DNA from 4 places in the Dickeya chrysanthemi NCPPB 402 genome. Region 3 is predicted to be linked to each of the others. Evidence: predicted binding sites of a transcription regulator. Region 3 holds the regulator's gene; each other region holds the start of a gene.
The links. The regulator CRP, encoded in region 3, controls carbon source genes, mostly activating them, when cyclic AMP is high. The targets are predictions, from matches to a motif close to ATGTGANNNNNNTCACAT.
Positions count from the first base shown of each region.

Region 1: a site for CRP is predicted at 1,671-1,688, ahead of yrbN (protein YrbN). Genes of this name have one in related genera too.
Region 2: a site for CRP is predicted at 2,039-2,056, ahead of rbsD (D-ribose pyranase). Genes of this name have one in related genera too.
Region 4: a site for CRP is predicted at 2,186-2,203, ahead of bhsA (multiple stress resistance protein BhsA). Genes of this name have one in related genera too.

Region 1 covers NZ_CM001974.1:3,927,550-3,931,764, forward strand. The annotation lists gene DCH402_RS17305 (DEAD/DEAH family ATP-dependent RNA helicase) at 1-1,592, opposite strand, end outside; gene yrbN (protein YrbN) at 1,605-1,664, opposite strand; gene nlpI (lipoprotein NlpI) at 1,773-2,657, opposite strand; gene pnp (polyribonucleotide nucleotidyltransferase) at 2,785-4,215, opposite strand, start outside.
Region 2 covers NZ_CM001974.1:4,599,568-4,603,782, reverse strand. The annotation lists gene qseC (quorum sensing histidine kinase QseC) at 1-344, opposite strand, end outside; gene qseB (quorum sensing response regulator transcription factor QseB) at 331-1,002, opposite strand; gene DCH402_RS20405 (YgiW/YdeI family stress tolerance OB fold protein) at 1,200-1,601, shown strand; gene rbsD (D-ribose pyranase) at 2,141-2,560, shown strand; gene rbsA (ribose ABC transporter ATP-binding protein RbsA) at 2,568-4,073, shown strand; gene rbsC (ribose ABC transporter permease) at 4,081-4,215, shown strand, end outside.
Region 3 covers NZ_CM001974.1:350,117-354,331, reverse strand. The annotation lists gene DCH402_RS22710 (hypothetical protein) at 1-115, shown strand, start outside; gene DCH402_RS01660 (YheU family protein) at 112-342, shown strand; gene DCH402_RS01655 (phosphoribulokinase) at 484-1,353, shown strand; gene DCH402_RS01650 (OsmC family protein) at 1,419-1,826, opposite strand; gene crp (cAMP-activated global transcriptional regulator CRP) at 2,203-2,835, shown strand; gene DCH402_RS01640 (3-keto-L-gulonate-6-phosphate decarboxylase UlaD) at 2,935-3,579, opposite strand; gene DCH402_RS01635 (L-ribulose-5-phosphate 4-epimerase) at 3,710-4,215, opposite strand, start outside.
Region 4 covers NZ_CM001974.1:125,795-130,009, reverse strand. The annotation lists partial or broken gene DCH402_RS22580 (PDDEXK nuclease domain-containing protein) at 1-743, opposite strand, end outside; gene DCH402_RS22705 (Arm DNA-binding domain-containing protein) at 740-1,552, opposite strand; gene bhsA (multiple stress resistance protein BhsA) at 1,849-2,094, opposite strand; gene DCH402_RS00680 (acyl-homoserine-lactone synthase) at 2,926-3,564, shown strand; gene DCH402_RS00675 (helix-turn-helix transcriptional regulator) at 3,530-4,215, opposite strand, start outside.

The DNA of each region.
Region 1 (4,215 bases), 1.1 Mb from region 3:
GTGGAGTGCGAGGCAAACAGTTTGATGTTACCGATGTAACGGCTGCTGATATCACCTTCGTTCGCAATCGCGCCCACGATATGACGCACTTCTACGCCATCGTCACGACCCACTTCGATCCGATACAGCTCCATTTCACCAACGTCGCGGCGCTCACGACGAGCCGGACGCTCATCACCACCGCGCGGGCCACGATCGTTGCGCTCGCCACGGCGTTCGAAACGATCATCACGCTCGCGGAACTCACGACGCGGACGGCGCTCAACCACCGGATCCGGCGGCAGAATCAGCGGACGCTCGCCCTGTGCCATTTTCAGCAGTGCGGCAGCCAGCGTTTCGATGTCCAGCTCTTCCTGCGGCTGCAGTTTACTGAGCAGCGCACGGTACATATCCAGATCACTGCTTTCCAGTTGCTGCTGTACTTTAGCGGCAAACTTCGCCAGACGACGCTGACCCAGCAGTTCGGCGTTCGGCAAATCGACTTCCGGGATCGTCAGCTTCATGGTGCGTTCGATATTACGCAGCAGGCGGCGCTCACGGTTTTCCACGAACAACAGCGCACGGCCAGCGCGACCGGCACGACCGGTACGGCCGATGCGGTGAACGTAAGACTCGGAGTCCATCGGGATATCGTAGTTCACCACCAGACTGATGCGTTCAACATCCAGACCACGTGCGGCCACGTCGGTCGCAATCAGGATATCCAGACGACCGTCTTTCAGACGTTCCAGCGTTTGCTCACGCAGCGCCTGGTTCATGTCGCCGTTCAGCGCGGCGCTGTTATAACCGCTGCGCTCCAGCGCTTCGGCCACTTCCAGCGTAGCGTTTTTGGTACGCACGAAGATGATCGCAGCATCAAAATCTTCCGCTTCCAAGAAACGGATCAGCGCTTCGTTTTTACGCATGCCGTATACCGTCCAGTAGCTCTGGCTGATATCCGGACGCGTGGTCACGCTGGATTGAATACGCACTTCCTGCGGATCGTTCATGAAACGACGGGTAATGCGACGGATCGCCTCCGGCATGGTGGCGGAGAACAGCGCCGTCTGATGCTCAGCCGGGATCTGCGCCATGATGTTTTCCACATCTTCAATAAAGCCCATGCGCAGCATTTCGTCGGCTTCGTCCAGCACCAGACCACTCAGGTTAGACAGGTCCAGCGTACCGCGTTTCAGGTGATCCAGCAGACGTCCCGGCGTACCGACGACAACCTGCGGCCCCTGACGCAGCGCGCGCAACTGCACGTCATAACGCTGGCCGCCATACAGTGCGACCACATTGACGCCCTGCATGTGTTTGGAAAATTCGTTACAGGCTTCTGCAACCTGCACCGCCAGCTCACGGGTCGGTGCCAGCACCAGCAACTGCGGTGCCTTCAGGTCAGCCTTGATATTGTTCAGCAGCGGCAGGGAAAACGCCGCGGTCTTGCCGCTCCCGGTCTGCGCCATACCCAGTACGTCGCGCCCGTTGAGCAGATGAGGAATACATTCCGCCTGAATCGGGGACGGTTTTTCATACCCCATCTCAGACAGTGCATTCAGAATAGGAGCGGACAGCCCCAAGCTAGCAAAAGAGGTTTCAAACTCTGCCATGTAAACTTAGCCTCACTTCAAAATGGCGGCCAGTCTACATAACTTGTCGAGAAAATACTCAATCATTTTCATTGAAAAGTGTGAACCGGCTCAAATTGGATTAAAAAGCGAACAAAAAAGCCTCGCCCGTTAAGGCGATGAAGAAATCATCATGATCTCTGGCTGAAAGGTGTTCGTCAGCTATTGCTGGTCCGATCCTGATAGGTCGTCTTGCTCTTGGCCTAACTGCGCCAATTCCAACAATGCATAGCGGTGCTCAACAAAATTGTGAACATTGTTAGCAACCGTCAGCTTGAACAACGCCTCGGCGGTGTTCTTGTCCCCCAGACTTAGGTAGTGCTTACCTAAATAGAAGTCAGTTTCACTGAGATGCTCGGCGAGCGAAGTGTTATCCTTAGCTTCTTCCTGGATGCGCTGCATCAACGCTTTTTCGTTGATGTTGCCCAAGTAGAATTCGACAATCGTCCATCCCCACACACCTTTCTTTGCCCCCTCGTAGCGTTCTTTCAACGCCAGTTTGGCCTTCTCGGGATTGATTTCTCTCTCCACCAGATAAAGCCACAGGGAACGGAAAGGATCATTAGGATCGTCGCGATAAAACGCTAGCAGATCATCCTGCGCCAACAGGTAGCGACCGCCGTAGTACAAAGCGATGCCCCGATTCAAACGCGCATAATTGTAAGTTGGATCAAGCTCTAATACAGAATCAAACGCTTCATAGGCAGCATCAAAATTGCCTGCCTGCGTCAAGTAAATGCCGAGATAGTTAAAAACTTCCGGCATATCGGGGCGGATAGAAAGCGCTTGTGAAAAATCATTTCGCGCCAACGCCCGTAACCCGAGGCTATCATACAGCACTCCGCGCTCATATAACAGCTGTGCTCGTTCATCGGGAGTAATTGCCCGGCTCGCCAGGATTTGCTCCATGCGCGCCAGAATGACTTCCTGCTGCAGCGTAGGCTGCAACGGAACCGCCAGCAATGCATCTTTGCGCCAATCCGTGTTGCTGCATCCTGCCAGCATAATTGCTGTCGCAACATAACACCAGCGCAAGAAAGGCTTCATTTCCCACTCCCGAAGACAAACATTGGATGAACATCCTGTCCCCGACTGCTCAGCATAAGGATATCCGTTCCTTATAATACACGCAGCTCCTTCACACTGTAAGGAGCTGCCAATTGATTATCCGTTATTATTCTGCCTCGGAAACCGGAGCAGCTTCCTGAGGTTGAGCGGTTGCTTCTTTTATGCTCAAACGGACACGACCCTGACGATCCACTTCCAGCACCTTAACCGGCACTTCCTGGCCCATCTGCAGGTAGTCGGTCACTTTCTCGACACGCTTGTCGGCGATCTGAGAAATATGAACCAGACCTTCTTTGCCGCCGCCGATGGCAACAAAAGCGCCAAAGTCAACGATACGGGTCACTTTACCCTGATAGATACGACCCACTTCGATTTCAGCCGTGATCTCTTCGATACGGCGAATCGCGTGTTTGGCTTTTTCACCATCGGTCGAGGCAATCTTCACAGTACCGTCGTCTTCGATCTCAATAGTCGTACCGGTTTCTTCGGTCAGCGCACGGATAACAGAACCGCCTTTACCGATCACATCTTTGATCTTGTCGGTGCTGATCTTGATGGTGTGAATACGCGGTGCGAATTCGGAGATATCGCCACGCGGCGTGCTGATAGCCTGTTCCATCACGCCCAGAATGTGCAAACGCGCACCCTTGGCCTGGTTCAGCGCCACCTGCATGATTTCGCGGGTGATACCTTCGATTTTGATGTCCATCTGCAACGCGGTCACGCCTTCACGGCTACCGGCTACTTTGAAGTCCATATCGCCCAGGTGGTCTTCGTCACCCAGAATATCCGACAGCACAACGTAGTTGTCGCCTTCCTTCACCAGACCCATCGCGATACCGGCAACGGCGGCTTTGATCGGCACGCCGGCATCCATCAGCGCCAGAGAAGCACCACATACGGACGCCATGGAAGAAGAACCGTTGGATTCGGTAATTTCAGACACAACACGTACGGTGTACGGGAAGGCTTCCGGTTTCGGCATAACAGCCAGCACGCCACGTTTAGCCAGACGACCGTGACCGATTTCGCGGCGTTTCGGCGACCCAACCATACCGGTTTCACCCACGGAGTACGGAGGGAAGTTGTAGTGCAGCAGGAAGCGATCGGTACGCTCGCCAGTCAACTCATCGATGGTCTGTGCATCACGCTCAGTGCCCAGCGTCGCAGTCACCAGCGCCTGAGTTTCACCACGGGTGAACAGTGCGGAACCGTGAGTACGCGGCAGCACGCCGGTACGAACGTCCAGACCACGGATCATGTCTTTTTCACGGCCGTCGATACGCGGTTCGCCACGCAGCACACGGCTACGTACCACGTTCTTCTCGATGCTGCCGAGAATATCGCGCAGTTCGTTCTCGTCCAGCGTTTCATCTTCTGCCAACAGAGCCGCAACCACATCGGATTTGATGGTATCAACCTGTGCGTAGCGTTCTTGTTTTTCAGTGATGCGATAGGCATCGCCCAAACGAGCTTCAGACAGCGCCTGCACACGGTTGTGCAGTTCGACGTTCACTTCCGGTGCCTGCCAGTTCCA
Region 2 (4,215 bases), 420 kb from region 3:
TTCTGCTGATAGTCAAAGATAAAATTTCTGCCGTTCTCGCCATCATTTAAAATCATCTTGCCGTCACGGCTAAAAATAGCGAATGCCAGTGCGTCATCGTCGAATTCACCACGCTGATGGCGTGACAGTTTGGGATACGAGGGTAAAACCGGGGAGTTTTGCTGCCAGTTTTGTGGGTCGATAGCGGCCAGACGACTGGCAAATAGCATTTGTTGGGTATCAAACAACGCATTGATGTTATGGCGGGTTTGTATCCATGACAGTATCGCGGCAATTCCGCCGATGAGCAGCATCAGTAACGTAAAACCCAATAGTAACCGCAACCGCAGGTTAAGCTTCGGCATCAACCGCTCCCAGTGTGTACCCCACGCCATGTACCGTACGAATGAAATGGTTGCCGAGTTTTCGGCGCAGATGATGGATATGCACTTCTACCGCATTGCTCGATACCTCGTCATCCCAACTGTAGAGTTTTTCCTCTAACTGGTTGCGGGTAAGGATGTGGGTAGGGTTCATCAGAAACAGTTCCAGCAATGCCAGTTCGCGTGATTTTAGTGCCAGTGATACGCCGTTGTGGGTGACCTGGCGTGACCCCAGATCCAGTGTGACGGCGCCGTGCCTGAGCACGGGCTGCAATTGACCATAACGTCTGCGGATTAGCGCCTGCAAACGGGCGGCGACCTCCGCCAGCTCGAAAGGTTTGCAAAGGTAATCGTCGGCGCCTTGCTGCAACCCTTGGACGCGTTGTTCAAGGGCATCGCGCGCGGTCACTACAAGTACGGGAACGTCGTACCCGTGTTGGCGCCATTGTCGTAAAATATCCAGCCCGTCGATTTCGGGCAGGCTGAGATCCAGCAACACCGCGTCATAAGGTGCGCTGGTGAGCGCATTCATGCCTTCCCGGCCTTGGGTAAACCAGTCGACGTTAAACCCGAGTTTGATTAGCCCGGCTTTGATACCGTCGCCAATCAGACGGTCATCCTCGATTACCAATATACGCATCGTCCCTCCTGCCTTTTCTGGGTGTTTATACGTTTTTCCGCCATTGATGAACAGGACGACCGCGCCATGGCGCGAGACGGCCCGCAATCCGGAGAAATAACGCCGAAACGCCGCGGGTTTTAAGATCCTGTTAAGAACTTTTTGGTCTAGTAGCTAGCAGTAGCCACATCCGGCTTAATCCATCAGGAGATCATTTCATGAAGAAACGCGTGGTACTGGTTGTTGTTGCGGCATTGTTTTCCGCCTCGTTATCTGCCGCTCAGAATGGGGGATTTCTCGGTCCGAATACCTCGGGTTCGGCCACTCCTCAGAGCGGCGGTTTTTACGGTCCGGACGCTAGCCTGACGACGGTGGCGCAAGCTAAAGAAATGCGCGACGACAGTTGGGTCCGATTGCAGGGCAATATTACCCAGCGGGTGGGTAGCAATGACTATCAGTTTCATGACGCCACCGGCACGCTGGTGGTGGAGATCGATGATAAGCGATGGGAAGGTCAAACGATTACTCCGGAAGACTTGGTGGAACTGAAAGGTGAGCTGGACAAAGAATTTGGTTCGGTTCAACTGGATGTGAAACAGATACGGAAGATTCAGAAATAATCCCATGCTATCGGGCGGGTCTTAACCCGCTTTTTGCGCACTGCCAGGCATTTTTAGTGTTTTTATACCCGTATTACTCCACGTTGCCGGTTATGACTCGGCCCATCTTTGGGACTCGCCCTTTTAGCGCCGCAGCGAACTGCGTTCAACTCTGGCTCCCGGCTGCGTTGTCGCTCATCCGAATCACTGACCTGAGTAAACTCCAGAGGATGAAATGAGAGGCATCCTGTCTCTCACCGAAGGCCAGCCGTTGGCGGGGCAAATTCGTTCCCAACGAATTTGTCACTCGGTCGCCGTGTTACAAGGCTCTTAATGGGCCTTGTCCTGGCGGGCCAACGCGTTGCGTTGTTCAACACGCAATGGGTGTTGTCCTGTAACTCGAGTGATTGAGGGGGATAATCACTTAACATCTTCCTTATTATTACGCCAACGAAACGTTTCGATAACGATCACATTTTCATAAGATAATCGTTGCCTTCTACTGTTCTTTTTCTACACTTACTGCACAAGCGAAACGTTTCGCTCTCAGGGTAAATACAATGAAAAAAGGCGTGTTACTTAATTCCGATATCTCGTCGGTGATTTCCCAACTGGGACATACCGACCAGGTTGTGATTGCCGATGCCGGTTTGCCGATTCCGGAAACCACAAGCCGTATTGATTTGGCTTTGACCCATAACGTTCCTGGCTTTTTACAGGTGTTGGATGTGGTGACGGCGGAGATGCAGGTTGAAGCTGCAATCCTGGCTCAGGAAATCGTCGAGAAAAATACGCTGCTCCATGACGCATTACTAAAGCAGTTAGCACAACTTGAACAACACCAGGGAAATACCATTTCACTGCATTACGTCAGCCACGAAGAGTTTAAAAAACAAACTGGCCAAAGCCGAGCCATTATTCGTACCGGGGAATGTTCTCCCTATGCGAATGTGATTCTTTGTGCTGGCGTCACCTTCTGAGGTAGCGATGCAACCTTTACTGCAATTGCAAGGCATCACCAAAACTTTTCCCGGCGTTAAAGCGTTGTCTGGCGCAGCATTAAATGTTTATCCAGGCAAAGTGATGGCGCTGGTGGGAGAAAACGGTGCCGGCAAATCCACCATGATGAAAGTGCTGACGGGCATTTACCGTCGGGATGCTGGCAGTATCCAGTTTCTGGGGAGTGATGTTGATTTCAGCGGCCCTAAAGCCTCTCAGGAAGCTGGGATCGGCATTATTCATCAGGAACTGAACCTGATTCCTCAACTGACTATTGCGGAAAATATTTTCCTTGGACGTGAATTTACCAACCGTCTGGGGCGTATTGACTGGAAACGAATGTATATCGAGGCGGATAAACTGCTTAAGCGGTTGAATCTGCGTTATGACAGCCGTCGTCTGGTCGGGGAATTGTCGATTGGCGATCAGCAAATGGTTGAAATCGCCAAAGTGCTGAGCTTTGAGTCTCGGGTCATCATCATGGATGAACCCACCGACGCATTGACGGATACCGAAACCGCATCGCTGTTTAGCGTTATCCGGGAATTGCAGTCTCAAGGCTGCGGCATTGTCTATATTTCTCACCGATTGAAAGAAATTTTTGAAATTTGCGACGATGTGACCGTGTTCCGTGACGGCCAGTTTATTGGCGAGCGCTCGGTGAGCGAATTACAGGAAGACTCACTGATTGAAATGATGGTGGGACGTAAGCTGGAAGATCAGTATCCCCGTCTCGATCAGGCACCCGGCGATGTGCGTTTGCAGGTTAGCGAATTGTCCGGCCCAGGGGTGGAAAACGTGAGCTTCACCCTGCGTAAAGGTGAAATTCTCGGGGTGGCCGGATTAATGGGCGCCGGTCGCACCGAATTGATGAAAGTGCTGTATGGCGCGTTGCCGCATACTCACGGCAAAGTCTCTCTGGACGGTAATGACGTGGTAGCCCGCAGCCCGCAGGACGGACTCGCCAACGGCATCGTCTATATTTCCGAAGACCGTAAACGAGACGGGCTGGTGCTCGGCATGTCGGTGAAGGAAAACATGTCCCTGACGGCGTTGCGTTATTTCAGTAACGCGGCGGGGTCGTTGCGGCACGGCGATGAACAACAGGCGGTGGGCGATTTCATCCGTATGTTCAATATTCGCACGCCGTCCATGTCTCAGCCGATTGGGCTGTTGTCTGGCGGTAATCAGCAAAAAGTGGCGATTGCCCGCGGGCTGATGACGCGTCCCAAGGTATTGATTCTGGATGAGCCGACCCGCGGTGTGGATGTCGGCGCCAAAAAAGAAATCTATCAATTAATCAACCAGTTCAAGCAGGAAGGATTAAGCATCATTCTGGTGTCGTCGGAAATGCCCGAAGTACTAGGGATGAGCGATCGCATCATCGTGATGCACGAAGGGCGTCTGAGCGGCGAGTTCCCGATTGAACAGGCGACACAGGAAACGCTGATGGCCGCGGCCGTTGGTAAGCAATACGGCGTAAAGCAGGAGTAAATCAGACATGAGTTCTCAAACTATCACAGCCAAGCGCTGGCTCAGCAAAGAGTGGCTGATGGAGCAAAAATCATTGATCGCCCTGCTGATTCTTATCGCTGTGGTGTCTTCAATGAGTCCCAACTTTTTTACCCTGAACAAC
Region 3 (4,215 bases):
CGATCTCGCTTGGAGTGAAGCGCCGGTGCAGGCGGCACATGGCACCAGCCTGAGTTGTGGCTGGAACAGCGGATCCCCAAGCTGGTTCACCCCTTATCTGGAGCAGAACGCATGATCATTCCCTGGCAAGAACTGGCACCGGAAACACTGCAAAATCTGATTGAATCGTTCGTCCTGCGCGAAGGCACCGACTACGGCGAGCAGGAGCGCACGCTCGACGAAAAAGTCGCGGACGTACGCCAACAATTGGCACACGGCGAGGTCGTGCTGGTATGGTCGGAACTGCATGAAACCGTCAATATCATGCCCCGCCGCCAGCTCAGCAGCGGTGAGCGGTATTAGCCCTGAATCAATCGGTTAAAAACGTAAATTGGCGTGTCACCGCGGTATAAACATGCTAACAATGCTCAGATATCTCTGACCGGGGTTGCCCCTATTTACCGGATTACCGGAGATTGCCCCATTCACCGGAGGTTACACACCATGTCGCACCAGCATCCGATTATCGCGGTCACCGGCTCCAGCGGCGCGGGGACTACCACCACCAGCCTGGCGTTTCGCAAAATTTTCCAGCAACTGAATCTGCGCGCCGCACTGGTGGATGGCGACAGCTATCACCGCTATACCCGGCCGGAAATGGACATGGCGATCCGCAAGGCGCGGGATCTGGGGCGCCACATCAGCTATTTCGGGCCGGAAGCGAACGATTTCAGCCAACTGGAACACACGTTTATTGAATACGGCCGCAGCGGCACCGGCCAGACCCGCAAATACCTGCACACCTACGACGAAGCCATTCCCTACAATCAAGTGCCGGGCACCTTCACGCCCTGGGAACCGATGCCGGAACCGACCGACCTGCTGTTCTACGAAGGGTTGCACGGCGGCGTGGTCACCGACCAGCATGATGTGGCGCAGCATGTCGACCTGCTGGTGGGCGTGGTGCCGATCGTCAACCTGGAGTGGATCCAAAAACTGGTGCGCGATATCAACGAGCGCGGTCACTCCCGCGAGGCGGTGATGGATTCCGTCGTGCGCTCAATGGAAGATTACATCACCTACATCACGCCGCAGTTTTCCCGTACCCACATCAACTTCCAGCGCGTGCCGACGGTAGACACCTCTAATCCGTTCGCCGCCAAAGCCATTCCCTCGATGGACGAAAGTTTCGTGGTGATCCACTTTCAGGGTCTGGACCATATTGATTACCCTTACCTGCTGGCGATGTTGCAAGGCTCATTCATTTCCCACATCAATACGCTGGTGGTGCCGGGCGGCAAAATGGGGCTGGCGATGGAGTTAATCATGATGCCGCTGGTGCAGCGGTTGATCGAAGGCAATAAAATTGATTAATAGCCGACGGTAGCGGCTTTGCAGGATGCGGCGGCAACAGGAGCAAACCGCCGTAGTCAGACGCATTAGTCCAGCGCGATCACTTCATGGCTGTGGGTCACGTTAACCGCTTTTTCCAGCATCAGCGCCACCGAGCAGTACTTTTCCGCCGACAGCGATACCGCGCGCTCCACGGCTTTATCGCTCAACCCTTTGCCGGTCACAATAAAATGCAGGTTAATGGCGGTGAACAGGCGCGGCGCCTCTTCACGGCGTTCCGACGTCAGGCGAACCTCGCAATCCACCACATCGTGACGGCCTTTTTGCAGAATAGACACCACATCGATGGCGCTGCATCCGCCTGCTGCCATCAGCACCATTTCCATCGGGCTGGGCGCTTTGTCGCCGGCGTTGCCGTCCATCAGCAGTTGATGCCCGGACGCGGATTCACCCAGAAACGTCAACCCTTCAACCCATTTCACCCGAGCCTGCATAAATTTGTCCTCAATCAATTATTTTTGAAATTTTGCACCGCTTATGTACAAAAAAGCCTGATAATCAGAGCTTAATCATGCTGAAGCGAGACAACACGAGACACTACACTCAACCTGTGTTACAAACAAAAGCGTAACCGCGTGTGTTGAGTCTTCGTCAGGCCCGCCACCGGCTTACTGGCGTCATCCGATATGCGCTGAATGATTCAGACCAACGCATCCGCAATCTGAATATGACGTGTATAGACAGCCTCAGTATATTCCCTGACGTCATTCCGCCAGAACGGAATTGAATTATAACTATGTTATCACGCCGTACAGGGAACTCTGAGCCCTGTGATTTGCGCAGTGAATTACAAACAGAGGATAACAGCGAATGGTTCTCGGCAAACCGCAAACAGACCCGACTCTCGAATGGTTCCTTTCTCATTGCCACATTCACAAGTACCCATCGAAGAGCACCCTTATTCATCAGGGTGAAAAAGCAGAGACGCTTTACTACATCGTGAAAGGCTCGGTTGCCGTGCTAATCAAGGATGAAGAAGGCAAGGAAATGATTCTGTCTTATCTGAATCAGGGCGATTTTATTGGCGAACTTGGCTTATTTGAAGATGGGCAGGAACGCAGTGCGTGGGTGCGGGCGAAAACCGCCTGTGAAGTCGCTGAGATTTCCTATAAGAAATTCCGCCAGCTAATTCAAGTCAACCCGGATATTCTGATGCGGTTGTCATCGCAGATGGCGCGTCGCCTGCAAGTTACATCGCAGAAAGTCGGTAATCTGGCGTTCCTCGACGTAACCGGTCGTATCGCGCAGACCTTGCTGAACCTGGCTAAACAGCCGGATGCCATGACGCACCCGGACGGTATGCAAATCAAGATCACTCGTCAGGAAATCGGCCAGATCGTCGGCTGTTCCCGCGAAACCGTCGGCCGTATCCTGAAGATGCTGGAAGATCAAAACCTGATCTCCGCCCACGGTAAAACCATCGTGGTGTACGGTACGCGCTGATCCCCATCCCTCATCCGACAGGGCGGCCATCTGGCCGCCCTCCTTGTTTCAGACCGTTGTACCATCCTAACGCACCTGTCTGGCATCCACGTTCGCGTCTTACCAGTACTTGTTGATCTCGGTACGCAACGCCTCTGCGGTGGCTTTGCCGCTCTCAGACGCGAGGGCGCGACCGGCGATAAACGCCTTGGCGCTGATGCCGTCAAACAGGTGGATATCCTCCGGCACGATGCCGCCGGTAATCGACAGCTCAAGCCCCAGCTCAGACAGCGCACGCATTCTGCCAAGATCGGCGGAAGTCCAATTGACGCCGGCCAGCTCCGCATCGCGGGAACGGTGGTAAATGGCCTGGGTAATCCCCATCGCAACCCACTGTCTGGCGTCATCCAGATTCCAGTTGCCGTACAGTTCAATCTGGATCTCCCCGCCGAATTCATCAGCCACTTTCTTACAGGCGGCGATAGTGGCCACGTGCGCGGCGGCGGACACCGTGATCCAGTTAGCACCGGCGGAAAACGCCATGCGCGCCAAAATTGCGCCGCCGTCGGTGGTTTTCATGTCGCAAACGATAATGTGGTTCGGATGACGCTCACGCAGGGTACGCACCGCCGCCATCCCTTCGGCAAAAGCCAGAATCGTCCCGACTTCGATAATATCGACAAAGCCGCCGACACGTTCGGCAATCTCTACAGCGGTACTCAAATCCGTCGAATCAAGGGCAATTTGCAGCATAGGTTTGGTCATAATGCGATTTCCTTTCCAATCGTGAAAATATCGGGATCTCTGACTTGAGGGCGAGCGCAGCCCGTGGCCGATTGCCACTGTTTATTTCAAGCCGTTATTGCAATGACATCATGTTACGTGTGCGGGCTATTCAGCGCTGGCCGTAATAGGCATTGGCACCGTGTTTCCTGAAATAGTGTTTATCAGAAAGCGCCTGATCAATATGAATGTCCGCATTAAGCAGCCGGGTCGAAAACGCCATGGCGGCGACTTCTTCAAGCACCAGTGCATTATGCACCGCATCCAGCGCATTTTTCCCCCAACAGAACGGCGCATGGCCGGTAATCACCGCGCCGGGCACCGCCAGCGGGTCAAGACCGCGGCGCTGAAATTCTTCCACGATCACCAGGCCGGTATTTTTTTCATAATCATCGGCTATCTCGCCCTCGCTCAACGGGCGGGTACAGGGAATATCACCGTAGAAATAATCGGCATGGGTGGTGCCGAGCGCCGGAATATCCCGACCGGCCTGTGCCCAGATGGTGCCGTGGCGCGAATGGGTGTGCACAATACCGCCGATATTGCCGAACGCGCTGTAAAGTGCCAGATGGGTGGCAGTATCGCTGGAGGGATTAAGGTGCCCTTCCACCACTCGCC
Region 4 (4,215 bases), 220 kb from region 3:
GCGAGGCTTCTTCCGGCTCCCGCTCATGCTTGTCGAACCGGCGAAGGTAAAGCTCCATCTGCCCCTTGTAGGTACTCGCCGATCTTCAACTCCACCGCCACCAGCCGGCGCAGCTTGCGGTTGTAGAACAGCAGATCAAGGTGGAAATCCTCGTCGTCGATCTGGATGCGCTTTTGCCGGGTGAGGAAGGAAAAGCCCGCGCCCAGCTCCAACAGGAAAGATTCCATTTCACGGATGATCGCCGCCTCCAGGTCGCCTTCCTGCCAGGTATCCCGCAGCCCCGGGAAGTCGAGGATGTACGGGTCGCGCATGACCAGGGCCGGTGTCATGCGCTGCACATCGCGCAGAGTCGCCAACTCCTGCGCAATCGTTTCGTCCGGCTTCTTGGACAGTGCCTTGCGTTCGTACAGCATCGAGTCGATGCGTTCGCGCAGCATCCGCACGCTCCAGCGTTCGGCGCTGGCCATCTGCGCGTAGTAGTCCCGCTGGAGCGGGTCTTTCAGCGGGATCAGGGCGATGAAGTGCGTCCAGCTCAATTGTCGTATCAGTGATACGACAATCTGCTCGTCGGGGAAGGTGGTGGCGCACTGCACCATGCGGCGCAGGTTCTTGACCGCAAAACTGCTGCCGTATTCCTTCACCAACTGCGCCGCCAGCGTCAACACGACCTCCTCGCCGTAGTCCGCCCTCCGGCCCTCCAAGCGCGGTGCCGCCGAAAGCAGCCGATAGGCTTCCTCGCTCATGGGCTTGGACATGCTGCCGGTCTTGCTGTCGGGCCAAGATACGCGCCGGTTCTCGAAGTCCAGCCAAGGCCATTCGAGCGGGCAAATTTCTCCACGGCGACCGGAGAACTCGAATTGCAGGCGGATCGCCAGCGGGATGACGTAGTTCTCCAGTTCTTCGGCTTCGGTCTTTTCGATCTGCCGGAACAGCTTGCCCATGTCCTCGTCGCTGATGAGGTGGGTGGCCCTGCCGGGTACATCGGGACGTGGCGGCACGGATTGGTGCCGTCCGGGCGGTAGCCCCACACCTCGGCCAGATTGAACATCCGACGCATGACACTGAACGTCCGGTTCGCATCGGCCGGCTTGTGCGTCATCTTCTTCATCATCCCGGCCACGTCCGGGCGCTTCACGTCCTGAACCTTCATGCGACCGATAATCGGAACGATGTTGCGGTCGATGACGCTCTGGTCGCCTTCCTGCGTGCTGGGCTTGTTGCGCACCCTGGAGTAATCCGTCATGAACTTCGTGCACAACTCCTTGACCGTGGGCGCCTTGCGCGCCGCCGTCTTGTCCGCGCTGGGATCGCCGCCCCGGCGCACCTGGGCCAGCCATTCCTGTGCCAGCGAGCGGGCCTGTTCGACTGTCAGTTCCCCGTACTGGCCCAAAGCGGGCTTGCGGCGCTCGCCAGCGTTCGTGCGGTACTGAAGCATGAACACCTTGCGGCCCGATGGGGTAATCTTGCACAAGAAGCCGGGCACCAGGGTATCCGCCTGCGCCTGGGGTTGTGCCGCATCGACAGCGGACTTGGTGAGCTTGATCTTTGCCATGATGACTCCTCGGAAAGACCCGATCCCCAAGAGCCTCATAGGGGCCACCAGCAGGGAAGTCGGGTCAGGTTTCGGAAAGCACCGGCATATGTTGAAATATACTAAGTTATTGATAAATATGCTGCATAGAGTTTGGGCGTAGTCCAGCGAAGTCCGGTGCTGGAGTCATCCTGAAATAAAAAAACCGGGCCGAAGCCCGGTTAACAACAGCATAAAAAACAGACACAGGGAGGGTGATGATTGATGATGATTATTGAGGAAGGGGAAAAGTATGTTTCCCAACTTCACCAGTCACATTATTTATACAGAACAGCATTGCCGTGCAGTGTGTCGTTACCCTGAACAGCGGTTATCTGGAACGACTTGGCACCAGCGGCATCGGCTTTCGCAGCCAGTTTAGCCTGCAGGCTGTCGAGCGTGTTGGCACTGGCAGAGACACTCCCCATTTCCTGGCCCTGCGGGTATTGGATTTCAGTTGCAGCAAAAGCGCCGACAGACAGAGTGCTCAGTGCGATGGCAGTAAAGATAGCTTTCATATTCATGGTGGTTTCCTTTTTTACGTTTTCGTTGTTGATGGGCTCGTAAATGACAAGTCAATTATCACTATAGTAACTATATCGCATTTCACAAAAAGTGCGATCCATATCACATTCCTATGTCAGGAAGATGAAAACTATGTTTTTTCATCACGTTACCGACATCACTTTCTCGCATCCGAGCGGGACCGATGCTGAACAAGGTGTGTTAAAGCCGATAACGGCCACTGAAGAGAGCAACATGCTGAGGAGAGAGTGCGTCTTCCCTGATAGGTCAACACACCTTAAGACGCAAAGAGGCCAGAGAAACGCCACCGAGCTACACATACCTATGGCGAGATAACATGCATTTCTGACTACGATGACACATCACCTACCGTCAGAGGGATCCGCATGGAAGGGCAACTTTCTTTACTCTCATTCACGACTATCACGCGGTAGTAAGAGATGTTCACGAAACCTATTACCTTAATCCATATGTATCATCGCCTTCCTGCCGTGCATATCCGGGGTGGCGGCCATCACACTCTTTCTTCCCCTATCTCCGATAACACAATACGTGCGCATCACGCAGGAAGCATTCACACCATTACCAGAATAATAATGACTTTTGTGAATTACCGTTCAACGAGTCAGGCATACTTTATGCAATAAAAACAGATTACCTGGTCGCGGCTTAAGATAAAAAAGGAAATGAAATGTCAACGAACAAACCCCAAAGTTTCCTAAACGGATGAAAATAATCACGCTGGAAAAGTGAGTGGTAAAAACGTTACCATATATACCATCAGACAAACTTCCATGCCAAAAGACATAAAAGTGATAACAGGAGGACAAATGTTAGAAATATTTGATGTGAATTTTAGTTTAATGTCAAATAACAAGCTGGATGAGGTGTTTACATTACGAAAAGATACATTTAAGGACCGTCTGGACTGGGCTGTTAACTGTATTAACGGGATGGAGTTTGACGAGTATGATAATGAAAAGACAACCTATCTTTTAGGTATCAAAGAAGGAAAAGTTATTTGTAGCGTCAGATTTATCGAAATGCAATATCCCAACATGATTACCGGCACATTCTTCTCTTATTTCGATAATCTCAAAATCCCCGAAGGGAATTATATCGAATCCAGCCGCTTCTTCGTTGATCGTGACCGGGTAAGAAATTTGATTGGTACCCGTAACCCGGCGTGCCTGACGCTATTCCTTGCCATGATCAATTACGCCAGAAAGTGTCACTACGATGGGATACTCACCATTGTCAGCCACCCGATGCTAACCTTGTTAAAACGTTCAGGCTGGCGTATATCCATCATCCAGCAAGGGTTATCGGAAAAACAAGAGCGTATTTATCTGCTGCACCTGCCCACTGACGATGAAAGCCGGCATGCGCTGATTGAACGCATAACACAAATGACGAAAGCGGAATCCGAACAGCTTAAGACCTTGCCTTTACTGGTTCCACTGGCTTGATCAGATTCATTTCAACGCCAAGTCGAATCGCATGTTTGGCATTCAGCACACCCAGTTTTTTCACGACATTGCCGATATGAAATTTTACAGTACTGGTGGTAATACCAAGAATAAGCGCAATCTCATGATACGTTTTTCCCATACTTGCCCAGTAGAGAATTTCATTTTCTCTTTGTGAAAAAATATCGGCTTCCTGCGACTTACTATTGTGCCTGTTTCTGCTCATCTCCCGATGAAGGGAGGTGAGCTTTTCATGGGCCGAGATCAACAGCATTTGCAGCTTGTCTCTATTATTCTGAATAATCTCTTCCAGCTCGCTGCTGCGGTGTTCCTCAACCATGAAAGACAGCGTCGCCAAATTGTTACCCGGATCATGTAAGACAAACGTATAACCGTTAACAATGTCATATTCTTTGGAGAGGTTGAATATTCTGGAGAATTTCAGTTTTGAACTGATAACCAGGTCATCATCCCAGGAGAAGGGAGATATCTTATTAATCGCCGTCAGTATTACCGGGTCAATATGCTGATAGTTATTGCTGCGGTAAACATCAACCCACTCCGGCGGATAATTGGAAATGATCACGACATCCGTCGGTTTCTTCTTGTTCATGATCAAATAGGCGTACTTAAGATCGCCGTAACTTTTTA